DNA from 3 places in the Streptomyces sp. 891-h genome. Region 2 is predicted to be linked to each of the others. Evidence: riboswitches for the same ligand, from Rfam matches in the RefSeq annotation. Region 2 holds a riboswitch; each other region holds the start of a gene.
What was found. A riboswitch is a leader RNA that binds a small molecule or an ion and turns the genes downstream of it on or off. The one in region 2 is predicted to bind thiamine pyrophosphate.
Positions count from the first base shown of each region.

Region 1: linked by a shared signal. The riboswitch ahead of thiO (glycine oxidase ThiO) and the one ahead of HC362_RS08575 (thiamine ABC transporter substrate-binding protein) in region 2 are both predicted to bind thiamine pyrophosphate.
Region 3: linked by a shared signal. The riboswitch ahead of thiC (phosphomethylpyrimidine synthase ThiC) and the one ahead of HC362_RS08575 (thiamine ABC transporter substrate-binding protein) in region 2 are both predicted to bind thiamine pyrophosphate.

Region 1 is NZ_CP050693.1:5,662,501-5,666,857, reverse strand. It holds gene thiE (thiamine phosphate synthase) at 1-171, opposite strand, end outside; gene HC362_RS24845 (Rv2175c family DNA-binding protein) at 284-658, opposite strand; gene HC362_RS24840 (FAD-dependent oxidoreductase) at 692-1,900, opposite strand; TPP riboswitch at 2,079-2,192, shown strand; gene thiO (glycine oxidase ThiO) at 2,188-3,456, shown strand; gene thiS (sulfur carrier protein ThiS) at 3,453-3,674, shown strand; gene HC362_RS24825 (thiazole synthase) at 3,683-4,357, shown strand, end outside.
Region 2 is NZ_CP050693.1:2,051,786-2,056,142, forward strand. It holds gene HC362_RS08570 (iron ABC transporter permease) at 1-679, opposite strand, end outside; gene HC362_RS08575 (thiamine ABC transporter substrate-binding protein) at 877-1,953, opposite strand; TPP riboswitch at 1,949-2,065, opposite strand; gene rlmN (23S rRNA (adenine(2503)-C(2))-methyltransferase RlmN) at 2,159-3,265, opposite strand; gene HC362_RS08585 (phosphatidate cytidylyltransferase) at 3,335-4,357, opposite strand, start outside.
Region 3 is NZ_CP050693.1:3,855,204-3,859,560, reverse strand. It holds gene HC362_RS16815 (cupin domain-containing protein) at 30-347, shown strand; gene HC362_RS16810 (DUF5326 family protein) at 540-758, shown strand; gene HC362_RS16805 (YibE/F family protein) at 764-2,233, opposite strand; TPP riboswitch at 2,305-2,440, shown strand; gene thiC (phosphomethylpyrimidine synthase ThiC) at 2,433-4,223, shown strand.

The sequences.
Region 1 (4,357 bases), 3.6 Mb from region 2:
GGCGTCCAGGAACTCGGGCAGGTCGCCCTGCACCTTGCGGGCGTCGGTGCACAGGTACAGCCGCGCGTCGGCGAGCCGCTGCCGGGCCCCGCCGGACGCGGCGGAGTCGGCGGCCGTGGCATAGCCGGCGGCGCCGGGCGCGGTGCCGGGCGTGGTGGTGCTGCGGGACATGGCGCGGTGGTTCCCCCCGTGCGGGGGTGCGCGGGCCCACGAGCGGGCCCACGCACCCGGTGGTGTCGGTGTTCTCGTGCTGTGCCCGGGCCGGCCGGCCCGGGCGGCGGCGTCAGACGGCGAGCGCCTGGGCGCGGCGCTTGACCTCCGTGCCCCGGTTCTCCCGCAGGGCCGTCACCGGCGAGCCGGGCAGGGACTCGTCCTCGGTGAACAGCCACTCGAGCATCTCTTCGTCGCTGAAGCCGTCGTCCTTCAGGAGCGTGATGGTGCCCGCCAGGCCCTTCACGATCCGGCCTTCGCCGATGAAGGCGGCCGGAACCTGGAGCACCCTGTTGCCGGACTCCGCTTCCCGCCGCACCGCGATCAGCTGGCCTTCCTTCACGAGCTGCCGTACCCGGGTCACTTCGACGCCGAGCTTTTCGGCGACGTCGGGAAGGGTGAGCCAGGCGGGGACGAGAGCCTCGGTCTTTGCGTCAATCTCGGTCACGGGTTCCAGACTGCCATCTGGTGCCGACAGTCACTACCGCGCCGCCTGCTTCAGGGCCACGGCCGCGTCGCGCACCAGCGTCCGTTCCACGGCCGTACCCTGCTGAATCAGCTTCCGGCCCTGCGCGAGATCGCGCGGACGGCCGACGGCCAGCAGCGCGGCCAGCCGCTCCCCGCGCAGCCAGCACACGCTCCAAGCGGCGCCGTCCGGGGAGCCGCGCCACACCAGCTCGTCCCCCTCCGCGTGGTGCCCGATGTACTGCACGAAACGGCCGAACTGCTCGGACCAGAAGTAGGGCACCGGGTCGTAGACGACGGTGTCGGCCTCGCCGTCGGCGTGCCCCTCGGCCAGCAGGTTCGCCGCGACCGTACGGGGGCCCTGCAGCGCGTTGTCCCAGTGGTGGATCAGCAGCCGCTCGCCGTAGCGGGCCGACGGGAAGGAGGCGCAGTCGCCCACCGCGTAGACACCGGCGTCGTGGCCGCCCGGGACAGCGGCGCGCAGCCGGGCGTCGGCGAGCACGGCACCGTCGGGGCCCAGCTCGACGCCGGAGCCGCGCAGCCAGCCGGTCGCCGGGCGGGCCCCGATGCCGACCAGCACCGCGTCCGCCGCCAGCCGTGTGCCGTCGGCGAGCAGCACCCCGCCGCGTTCGACCGACTCGACGGCGACCCCGGTGCGCAGCGTCGCCCCGGCCTCCGCGTACCAGGCCCGCATCGGCTCGGTCACCTGCGTCGGGAGCGCGCCCGGCAGCGGGGTGTCCGCTGCCTCGACGACGGTGACCTCGCAGCCGCGCTCGCGCGCCGCCGTGGCGAACTCCGCGCCGATCCAGCCGGCGCCGACCACCACGATCCTGCCCCGCGCCGCCAGCACCGGGCGCAGCCGCTGCGCGTCGTCCAGAGTGCGCAGCAGGTGGACACCGGGCACGCCCTCGCTTCCCGGCAGGGCGACCGGTTCGGCCCCCGTGGCCAGAACCAGACGGTCGTAGTGGACCGGCCCCGCGTCGGTGACCAGCAGCCGCTCGTCGGCGCGCAGCCCGGTGACGGTCCTGCCCAGTTCGAGCTCGATGTCCAGATTCGCGAAGTCGATCTCGAAGAGCGGCGCCTGGGCCTCCTCGCCCTTGCCGAGCAGCACGGCCTTGGACAGCGGCGGCCTGTCGTACGGCGCGTGCGGCTCGGCCCCGATCAGTCGAACGGAGCCGGGCCAGCCCTGTTCGCGCAGTTGTACGGCGGTCTGCACACCGGCCATACCCGCGCCCACGATCACGACCCGCTGCTGTTTCTGACTGTCACTCACGCGATCACTGTATGCCGGTCGGCTCGCACGGCCATCCGCCGGCGGTCGTAGGCCCCCGGCGAGGCGCCCGGTCCCACCCGGTGGCCTTACCCGGCTCACCCGCACCGCAGTAGGGTGGGTGCGGTAGACACACGGCATACGCGGGAGCCCGGACGCACCGGGCTGAGAGGGAGGCTGCGACGGCCTCCGACCGTCCGAACCTGATCCGGGTCATTCCGGCGAAGGGAGCAGCAGCGCCCATGCGCGGCACGACAGGTCCTGCGGAGCACCCGGCGAACGAGGGGATTCCTGCCGAGAAGGGGACCGCCGCCCCGCTCGGACCCGGCGCGAGCCCCGATGTGCTCGTGCTCGGTGGCGGGCTCATCGGCCTGGTCACCGCCTGGCGAGCGGCCGGGCGCGGTCTGAAGGTCACCGTCGTCGACCCCGGGCCCGGCGGCGGCGCGGCGCAGGTGGCGGCGGGCATGCTGGCGGCCGTCACCGAGCTGCACTACGGCGAGGAGACGCTGCTGCGCCTCAACCTCGCCTCGGCGGCGCGCTATCCGGACTTCGTCGCCGAACTGGAGGACGCCACCGGGCTGGAGACCGGCCACCGCGCCTGCGGCACCCTCGCGGTCGCGCTCGACGCCGACGACCGCGCCCACCTGCGCGAGCTGCACGCGCTCCAGCAGCGCTGCGGACTGGAATCGCAGTGGCTGACCGGCCGCGAGTGCCGCCGTCTGGAGCCGATGCTGGCGCCCTCCGTACGCGGCGGAGCCCGCGTGGACGGCGACCACCAGATCGACCCCCGCCGGCTGGCCGCGGCACTGCTGCGCGCCTGCGAACGCTCGGGCGTCGCCTTCCGCCGCGCCCGAGCGCTGCGGCTGCTCACCTCCCGGGACCGCGCCGTGGGCGCCGCCCTGGAGGACGGCACGGAACTGCACGCCGGGCAGACGGTCCTCGCGCTCGGCTCCCGCAGCTCCGCTCTGGAGGGCCTGCCACCCGAGGTGGCGCCCCCGGTACGCCCGGTGAAGGGCCAGGTCCTGCGGCTGCGGATGCCGCCAGCGCGACACGGCGCCTTCCTCTCCCGCACGGTGCGTGCCGTGGTGCGCGGCGCTCCCCTCTATCTGGTGCCCCGCGAGGACGGCGAGCTGGTCGTCGGCGCCACCAGCGAAGAGCTCGGCTGGGACACGACGGTCACCGCCGGCGGCGTGTACGAGCTGCTGCGGGACGCGCACGAACTCGTACCCGGCGTCACCGAGCTGCCGCTGGCCGAGACCCGCGCCGGGCTGCGCCCCGGCTCCCCCGACAACGCACCCCTGCTCGGCCCCACCGAACTGGCCGGGCTCCACCTGGCCACCGGCCACTACCGGCACGGGGTCCTGCTCACCCCCGTCACCGGCGAGGTGCTTGCCGAAGTGCTGACCACCGGCGAGCTGCCCGAGCCGGCGCTGCCGTTCACCCCACGCCGCTTCGCCTCTTCCGCCGCCACCCCCGCTCCCTCCCGTGCGCTCCAGGAGCAGCCCGTATGACCTCCACCGCCGGCACACTGACCCTCTCCGTCAACGGTGAGCCCCGCCAGGTGGCCGCCGGACTCACCCTCGACCAGCTCGTGGCCACCCTCACCACCGCGCCCTCCGGCGTGGCAGCAGCGCTCAACGAGGACGTCGTCCCCCGCAGCCGCTGGGCCGCCACCACGCTCGGGGAAGGCGACCGCGTCGAAGTTCTCACCGCAGTCCAGGGAGGCTGAGCACAGCGATGGCCGACGATCCGCTGACCATTGGCGACACCACCTTCACCTCGCGCCTGATCATGGGCACCGGCGGCGCGCCCAGCCTCGACATCCTGGAACGCGCCCTGCTGGCCTCCGGCACGGAACTGACGACCGTCGCCATGCGGCGGCTGGACCCCTCCGTGAGCGGCTCCGTGCTGTCCCTGCTCGACAAGCACGGCATCCGCGTACTGCCGAACACCGCCGGGTGCTACACCGCAGGTGAAGCGGTGCTCACCGCCCGGCTCGCCCGCGAAGCGCTCGGCACCGACTGGGTGAAGCTGGAGGTCATCGCCGACGAGCGCACCCTGCTGCCCGACCCCGTCGAGTTGCTCGACGCCGCCGAGACCCTGGTCGACGACGGCTTCACCGTGCTGCCGTACACCAACGACGACCCCGTACTCGCCCGGAAGCTGGAGGACGTGGGGTGCGCCGCCGTCATGCCGCTCGGCTCCCCCATCGGCTCCGGGCTCGGTATCCGCAACCCGCACAACTTTCAGCTCATCACCGAGAGGGCGGGGGTACCCGTGGTGCTCGACGCCGGGGCCGGCACCGCCTCCGATGTGGCCCTCGCGATGGAGTTGGGGTGCGCCGCCGTGATGCTGGCTTCCGCCGTTACGCGGGCTCAGGAGCCCGTGCTCATGGCTGAGGGCATGCGGCAT
Region 2 (4,357 bases):
TGGGCAGGTCCAGCAGGGTGGCGGTCTGCCGGTAGATCTCCACTTCGAGCGTGGCGTAACGCGGGCCGCCCAGCACCTGGATGACGCCGAAACTGGTGAAGGTGAACAGGAACACGATCAGCGCGGCGGCTGCCACGGACGGCGCCAGTGCCGGGAGGGTGACCCGTCGCCAGGCGGTGAACCGGCCCGCTCCCAGCACACGTGCGGCCTCCTCCTGGCGCGGGTCCAGCTGGGACCACAGGCCGCCGACAGTGCGCACGACGACCGCGTAGTTGAAGAAGACGTGCGCCAGCAGGATCGCCCACACGCTGGTGTCCAGCCGCACACCCAGCCATTCGTCCAGCACTCCCCCGCGTCCGGCCAGCGCCAGGAAGGCGGAGCCGACCACCACGGTCGGCAGAACGAACGGAACTGTCACCACGGCACGCAGGAGCCGCTTGCCCGGAAAGTCGAACCGTGCGAACACATACGCGCCGGGCAGCGCCAGCGCGAGCGTCAACGCCGTCGAGGCGGCGGCCTGCCAGAGCGTGAACCAGAGCACCTGGAGGATGTCCGGGTCGCTCAGCACCTGCCCGATCCGGCCGAGCTGCCACTGTCCGCCCTCGCGCAGCCCGCGCCCCACGATGGCGACCACCGGGTAGCCGAAGAAGACCGCGAAGAAGGCCATCGGTACGGCCATCAGCGCGAGCCGCACCCAGCCTGCGCCCCGGCGGCGCGGCACAGCGGCGGCCGCTCCCGGCGAGGGGACGGCCTCTCCCGGCGAGGGGGCGGGCAGGCCCGTGAGACCTGAGGGATCCGGCGCCCCAGGCACTTCCGGGGTGCCGGAGGTGCCCTGGGCGCCGGAAGAGCCCGAGGGGGCGGAAGAGCCCGGGCCCGCTACTTCACCGCGAGCGAGGTCCACGTCTTGATCCACTGCTCACGGTGCTCAGCGATCTTCTTCGGGTCCAGGGTGGCCGGGTCGTCGACCGTTTCGCCGTACTTGGTGAACAGCTTCGGCAGCTCGGCGTCCGCGCGGGCGGGGCTGACGAACATCTTCAGCGGCAGGTCCTCCTGGAACCGCTTGCTGAGCAGGAAGTCCAGCAGCGCCTTGCCGCCCTTGGTGTTCTTCGCGCCGTCGAGCAGCCCGGCGTACTCGGTCTGCTGGAAGCACGTGCCCTTGGCGACACCCGTCGGCGCCTGCTCGGGCGGGTTCTTCACGCCCATGACCTCGGCGGGCGGGCTGGAGGCATAGGAGACGACCAGGGGCTTGTCGCCCTTGCCCTTGCCTTCGCGGGAGCCCGTGAAGCGGTCGTTGTAGGCCTGCTCCCAGCTGCCGGCGACCTCCACCCCGTTACCGCGCAGCTTCTTCCAGTAGTCCTGCCAGTCCTTCTCGCCGAACTCGGTGACGCTCGCCAGCAGGAACGCCAGGCCGGGCGAGGAGTTGGCGGCGTCCTCGGTCACCAGCAGGTTCTTGTAGCGGTGCTTGGTCAGGTCCCGCAGGGTGCGCGGCGGGTCGAGCTTCTTGTCGGCGAACCACTCCCGGTCGTAGTTGACACACACGTTGCCGGTGTCGACCGGGGTGACCCGGTGCTTGTCCGGGTCGGCCTGGAGCCGCTCGGGGACCTTGTCGAGCCCCTTGGCCTTGTAGGAGGTGAAGACGCCCTTGTCGAGGGGGCGCGAGAGGAGGGTGTTGTCGACGCCGAAGAAGACGTCGCCCTGGGGGTTGCCCTTGTTGAGCACCGCCTGGTTGACGGCGGCCCCGGCGTCCCCGCCTCGCAGCACCTTGACCTTGTAGCCGCTGCGCTTCTCGAAGTCCTTCAGCACGGACTTCGAGACGGCGAACGAGTCGTGGGTGACCAGTCGGACGGTCTTGGGGTCCCCGCTGTCACCGGAGCCACCGCACGCGGTGGCGAGGAGGGCGAGGGTGAGGACAGCAGTGGTGGCGGCGGCAGCGCGCCGCGCGTGCTTCATCATCAGTGCATCGACTTCCTACCCGGCATGACCCGGGCGAGGTTCGAGGGTCTGCGACGCGTACGGGGCGTACGGTCGCACTCTCAGCGCTGTGAGCGCTCCCCTGTCGGCTGTTCGGTTTTGGCGGGCCGCCGGTGCGGCCCGTTCGAACACTATCAGTCGGGCCTTTTCGGCCAGAGATCAGCGGCCGGAAGCCAGATGTCAGAGGTCAGCGCTCGGTCGCCGCGAGCTGACCGCACGCACCGTCGATCTCCTGGCCCCGGGTATCCCGCACAGTCACCGGTACACCGTGCGATTCGAGCGTCCGCACGAACTCCGCCTCGTCCTCGGGCCGGGAGGCCGTCCACTTGGAGCCGGGGGTCGGGTTGAGCGGGATGAGGTTGACGTGCACCCGCTTGCCCTTCAGCAGCCGGCCCAGCAGGTCGGCCCGCCACGCCTGGTCGTTGATGTCCTTGATCAGCGCGTACTCGATGGAGACCCGGCGCCCGGACTTGGCCGCGTACTCCCAGGCGGCGTCCAGGACCTCGCGCACCTTCCAGCGGGTGTTGACCGGGACGAGGGTGTCACGCAGCTCGTCGTCGGGCGCGTGCAGGGAGAGCGCCAGCCGGCATTTGAAGCCCTCGTCGGCGAAGCGCAGCATCGCGGGCACCAGGCCGACCGTGGAGACGGTGATGCCCCGCTGGGAGAGCCCGAGGCCGTCCGGCTCGGGGTCGGTCAGCCGCCGGATGGCGCCGACCACCCGCTTGTAGTTGGCCAGCGGCTCGCCCATGCCCATGAAGACGATGTTCGACAGCCGTGCCGGTCCCCCCGGCACCTCGCCGTCCCGCAGGGCGCGCATTCCGTCGACGATCTGGTGGACGATCTCGGCGGTGGACAGGTTCCGGTCCAGACCCGCCTGCCCGGTGGCGCAGAACGGGCAGTTCATCCCGCATCCGGCCTGCGAGCTGATGCACATGGTGACCCGGTCCGGATACCGCATCAGCACCGACTCCACGAGCGTCCCGTCGTGCAGCCGCCACAGCGTCTTGCGGGTGGTGTCGTCGTCGCAGCTGATGTGCCGCACCACGCTCATCAGGTCGGGCAGCAGCTGGTCCGCGAGCTTCTGCCGGGCGGCGGCCGGGATGTCGGTCCACTGCTCAGGGGCGTGCGCCAGCCGCGCGAAGTAGTGCTGCGAGAGCTGCTTGGCGCGGAACGGCTTCTCACCGATCTCGGCGACCGCCTCCCGGCGCTCCTGGGGGGAGAGGTCGGCGAGGTGGCGGGGCGGCTTCTTCGCGCCGCGCGGGGCGACGAACGTGAGTTCTCCAGGGGCAGGCATAACTTCACCAGTGTCGCAGACCCGCGGGCGTCCCCGGCCCCGGGCTGCGGGGCCGGGTACCAGGTACGCTCAGCCCGCGCCGACGAAGATCACCAGCAGCAGCCACACCACCGGAGCGGTCGGCAGCAGCGAGTCGAGGCGGTCCATGATGCCGCCGTGTCCCGGCAGCAAGGTGCCCATGTCCTTGATGCCCAGGTCCCGCTTCATCATCGACTCGCCCAGGTCGCCCAGGGTGGCGCTGACCGAGACCGCCAGGCCCAGCAGCAGGCCCTGCCACCAGCTTCCGCCGTCGATCAGGAACTGGGTGCACAGCGCTCCCGCCACCATGGCGAACGTCACCGCGCCGATCAGCCCCTCGCGGGTCTTGCCGGGGCTGATCCGGGGCGCCAGTTTGTGCCGTCCGAAGCGCCAGCCCACCGCGTAGGCGCCGGTGTCGCTGACCACGGTGAGGATCAGGAACGTCAGCACCCGCTTCGGCCCGTCGTCGGCGGCCAGCATCAGGGCGACGAAGGTGGCGAGGAAGGGGACGTAGAAGGCGGCGAAGAGGCTCGCGGTCACATCCCGCAGATAGTCGGCCGCCGGCTGGGTCATCCGCCACGCCAGTACGGCGAGCGCCGTGAGCGCCATGGCCACCCACGCGCCCTCCGCGCCCCGTACGTATCCGGCGACCGTCATGGCCGCGCCGCCGAGCGCCAGCGGCACCAGCGGCACTCTGATGCTCTTGCGTTCCCGCAGCCGCGAGGTCAGCTCCCACAGCCCGACGACGACCGCCAGCACGATGACGCCGAGGAAGACCGGCTTGTAGAAGAAGAGCGCAGCCAGGATGACCACGCCGAGCCCCAGGCCGACCCCTATGGCGGCGCGCAGATCCCGGCCGGCGCGCTTCTTGCCCTGGCCCGTCCTGCTCTCTCCGGAGGGCGCGGGCGACGGGGCGCCCGGCTGCCGGGAGGCGCCTTCCGCCCCGTTCGGGTCGTTCGGCTGCGGGCCGCCGGGTGGACCGGCGGGGCCTGTGAAACCGGGGCCGTGGCGACGGTGGCGGCCTTCGTGGCCGTCTGACGCGTCACCGGGGCTCCCGGGGTCGGACACCATGGG
Region 3 (4,357 bases), 1.8 Mb from region 2:
AGCAGCCGGGTCAGGGAGAGGGGACAGCGGTGAAGGCATTCCGCCTGGAGGAGCTGGAGGCGGAGCGCGCTGTGAACGACGGCGCGTATCTGCGGTTCCTGCACGAGCGCAACATGTCGGCCGGTCTCTACGCGCTGGACGCGGGCGCCGTCGACCGACAGCAGCCGCACGCCCAGGACGAGGTGTACTTCGTCGTCAGCGGACGCGGATCGATCACCGTGGGCGACGAGACGACCCATGTGGCGCGGGGCAGCGTCGTCTACGTCCCGGCCGGGGTGGCGCACAAGTTCCACCACATCTCCGAGGACCTGCGCGTCCTGGTGGTCTTCTCACCGCCGGAGGGCTGAGGAGCCGCTCCCCGCGGCCCCCGGCCCCCGGCCCCCGGCCCCCCGCGACGGCTCCTCACTTCAGGGTCCCCTCAGGGTCGGATTCAGGGGAGGGTTGGGGCTGTGACCGCCCCGTCGCCTTGCGGCCCGCCCTAGCATCGAGGGCAGAGGGCACAAGGCCTTCGAGAACTCTCAGAGACGGAGCACACAGTCATGGACGCGAAAGGCACCCTCTCCGGCCTGCCGTGGTGGGTCACATGGATCGTCATACCGGTGATCGCCCTTGTGGTGTTCGGCGGCCTGATCGCCAGCGTGGTCGGCTTCCTCATCGGCCTGCTGTTCAAGGTGCTGATCTTTGTCGCCCTGGTCGGCGGAGTCGTCTACCTCGTCCGCCGCTTCAAGGCCGGCGCCTCCAGCCGCAGTGACTGGTGAGTCCCTCACTTCGGTTTGCGGCGGCGGCCGCGGCCGCCGCTGACCGCGGGGCGGCGAGCCGCCGCCGGGACACCCGGCGAGGGAGCCGGAATGCTCGGCCGAGCATCCGAGGAGCGGCCGCCCCGGTCGGCGGAGACGACCAGCGCGGCCAGCAGGGTGGTCACCGGCACCGACGCCACCAGGCCGATGGAGCCGACGAGCGTACGGACGATCTCCTCGGCGACCACCTCGCTCGTGGCGACCATCGTCACATCGCTGCGGGCTATGGAGAACAGCAGGAGCAACGGCAGGGCTGCACCCGCGTAGGCCAGCACCAAGGTGTTGACGACCGACGCGATGTGGTCGCGCCCGATCCGCATGGCGGAGCGGTAGATCCGGCGCCAGCTCGCCCCCGGATCGGCCTCCCTGAGCTCCCAGACGGCTGAGGTCTGGGTGACCGTCACATCGTCCAGCACACCGAGCGAGCCGATCAGCACCCCGGCCAGCAGCAGTCCTCTGATCTCGATGCCGGGGTAGAGCCCGTGCACCAGGCTGGTCTGGTCGTCGGTGTTGCCCGTCAGCCGGGCCCAGCCGATGAACAGCGAGCCCAGCAGCCCGATCAGCAGCAGCGACACCAGCGTGCCCAGCACCGCGACCGAGGTCCTGGCCGACAGGCCGTGGCACAGATACAGCGTGGTCAGCATGATGGCGCTGCCTCCGACCACCGCGACCACCAGCGGGTTGGAGCCCTGCAGTATGGCCGGGAGGATGAACAGCGTCAGTACGGCGAAGCTGATGACGAGACCGGCCAGCGCCAGCACCCCGCGCAGCCGTCCGACCGCCACCACCACCAGCGCGAAGATGCCCGCGAGCAGCAGCATCGGCACGTCACGGTCGGCGTCGACGACGCTGTACTGGAGATTGCGCGGCGCCTTCTCCGCGTAGCCGACGACCACGCCCTGACCGACGGAGTAGGTGCGGGTGGCGTCGGGCGGCACCACCTCGGTGAAGGTGTGCCCCTTGTCCTTGCCCTCGGTGACCTCGATCTTCGCCTTGTGACACGGGCCGTGTGAGCCCCCCTGCCCGGTCCCGCCCGGGGTCTGGGCAGCGCCGCCCGAGGAGGCGGGCGGCTGCTGGACATTGACCTTGTCGCAGTCGACCTCGGTCAGCCCGACGACCTTCGCGGCGAATGTCGGCCGGTCGAAGCCGACCCCCGAGCGGTCGTGCTTGTGGTCCGGCGCGCCTCCCGGCCACAGCACCACCAGGCCCGTCAGCACCGCGGCCGCGAACGGCACGAGCACCGCCGCGATGACCTTCCTCAGATGGCGGGAGACGGGCGCGGCGGGCCCGTGTGCGTGGGCGTGCGAGTGGCCGTGGGCGTGCGAGGGTTCGTGGGCATGCGAGTGGCCCTGGGCATGCGGGTTTCCGTGACCGGCGGTGTGGCCGGTGGCGGGGCCGCCAGGGGACGCGGGGTCGGCGGAGTCGGAATGGGTCACCGCCCGATCATCGCAAGAACGGCCATGCGGGGTGTTCAGTCCGGGCCGTGTGCCGTTAGCGTAGAGATGCCTTTGCACATCGCGGGAGCTCCGAGCACGGGGCTGAGAGGGCGCTGACCTCCGTGGAAGGGACCACGGAAACGGCTGCGCCGACCGCCGAACCTGTTACCGGGTAATGCCGGCGTAGGGAGTGGGTCTCATGACCACGCAGGATGCACACGCGCGCGCCGAGAACGCGATCGGCTCGCACAAGGGATATCTGCAGGGGCCGCGCCCCGACATCCGGGTGCCGGTCCGCCGCGTGCATCTCACCAACGGCACGGATGTGACGCTCTACGACACCTCCGGGCCGTACACCGACCCCAACATCGACACCGACGTGCGCCGCGGTCTGGCGCCGCTGCGCGAGAACTGGATCATCCAGAGGGGAGACACCGAGGAGTACGCGGGCCGGGAGCTGCGGCCCGAGGACGACGGCATCAAGCACACCAGCCCGCGCGGCGGGCTGCTCCGGAGCGGAGCGACTGATCTGGCCGGTCTGGACGCGGTCTTCCCCGGCCGCCCCCGCCAGCCGCGCCGGGGCCGCGGCGACAGCGCCGTCACCCAGCTCGCGTACGCGAAGCGGGGCGAGATCACCCCGGAGATGGAGTACGTCGCCCTCCGCGAGAACCTGACCCCCGAGTTCGTCCGGGACGAGATCGCCGCGGGCCGCGCCGTACTGCCCGCCAATGTGAACCACCCCGAGACCGAGCCGATGGTCATCGGGAAGAACTTCCTGGTGAAGGTGAACGCCAACATCGGCAACTCCGCCGTCACCTCCTCCATCGAGGAGGAGGTCGAGAAGATGACGTGGGCCACCCGCTGGGGAGCCGACACCGTCATGGACCTCTCGACAGGGCGCAACATCCACACCACCCGCGAGTGGGTGCTGCGCAACTCCCCCGTCCCCATCGGCACGGTGCCGCTGTACCAGGCGCTGGAGAAGGTGGACGGCAAGGCCGAGGAGCTGTCCTGGGAGGTGTACAAGGACACCGTCATCGAGCAGTGCGAGCAGGGTGTCGACTACATGACCGTGCACGCGGGCGTCCTCCTCCGCTACGTCCCGCTGACGGCCCGCCGCAAGACCGGCATCGTCTCGCGCGGCGGCTCGATCATGGCCGCGTGGTGCCTGGCGCACCACAAGGAGAGCTTCCTCTACGAGCACTTCAGCGAGCTGTGCGAGATCCTGCGCGCGTACGACGTGACGTTCTCGCTCGGCGACGGGCTGCGCCCCGGCTCGATCGCGGACGCCAACGACACCGCGCAGATGGCCGAGTTGGACACCCTCGGGGAACTCAATCGGATCGCCAAGGCACACGATGTGCAGACCATGATCGAAGGCCCGGGCCATGTGCCCATGCACAAGATCAAGGAGAACATCGACCGCCAGCAGGAAGTCTGCGACGAGGCCCCCTTCTACACCCTGGGCCCGCTGACCACGGACATCGCCCCCGCCTACGACCACATCACCAGCGGCATCGGCGCTGCGATGATCGGCTGGTGGGGCACGGCGATGCTCTGCTACGTCACCCCGAAGGAACATCTGGGCCTGCCGGACAAGGACGACGTCAAGACCGGCGTGATCACCTACAAGATCGCAGCCCACGCGGCGGATGTGGCCAAGGGCCACCCCGGAGCCCAGGACTGGGACGACGCACTCTCGGACGCCCGCTTCGAGTTCCGCTGGGAGGACCAGTTCAACCTGGCCCTCGACCCGGACACGGCCCGCTCGTTCCACGACGAGACGCTGCCGGCCGAACCTGCCAAGACCGCACACTTCTGCTCCATGTGCGGGCCGAAGTTCTGCTCGATGAAGATCAGCAGAAGCATCACAGAGCAGTTCGGCGGTGAGGAAGGCGCATCCGTCGAGGAGATCGAGGCGGGGATGCTGGAGAAGTCGAGGGAGTTCGCGGCAGCGGGTAACCGCGTCTACCTGCCCATCGCGGACTGATCCAGTCGCGTCACCAGGCAAGCGGCCTCGGCTCTCCCGGGGCCGCTTCGGCCGGTGAAGGCTGATCAGTTCCGCTGGCCTGCGGCACGTGGCCGGATGCTCTGGAGCAGCGTCCGACGACCCGAACTGGGCTC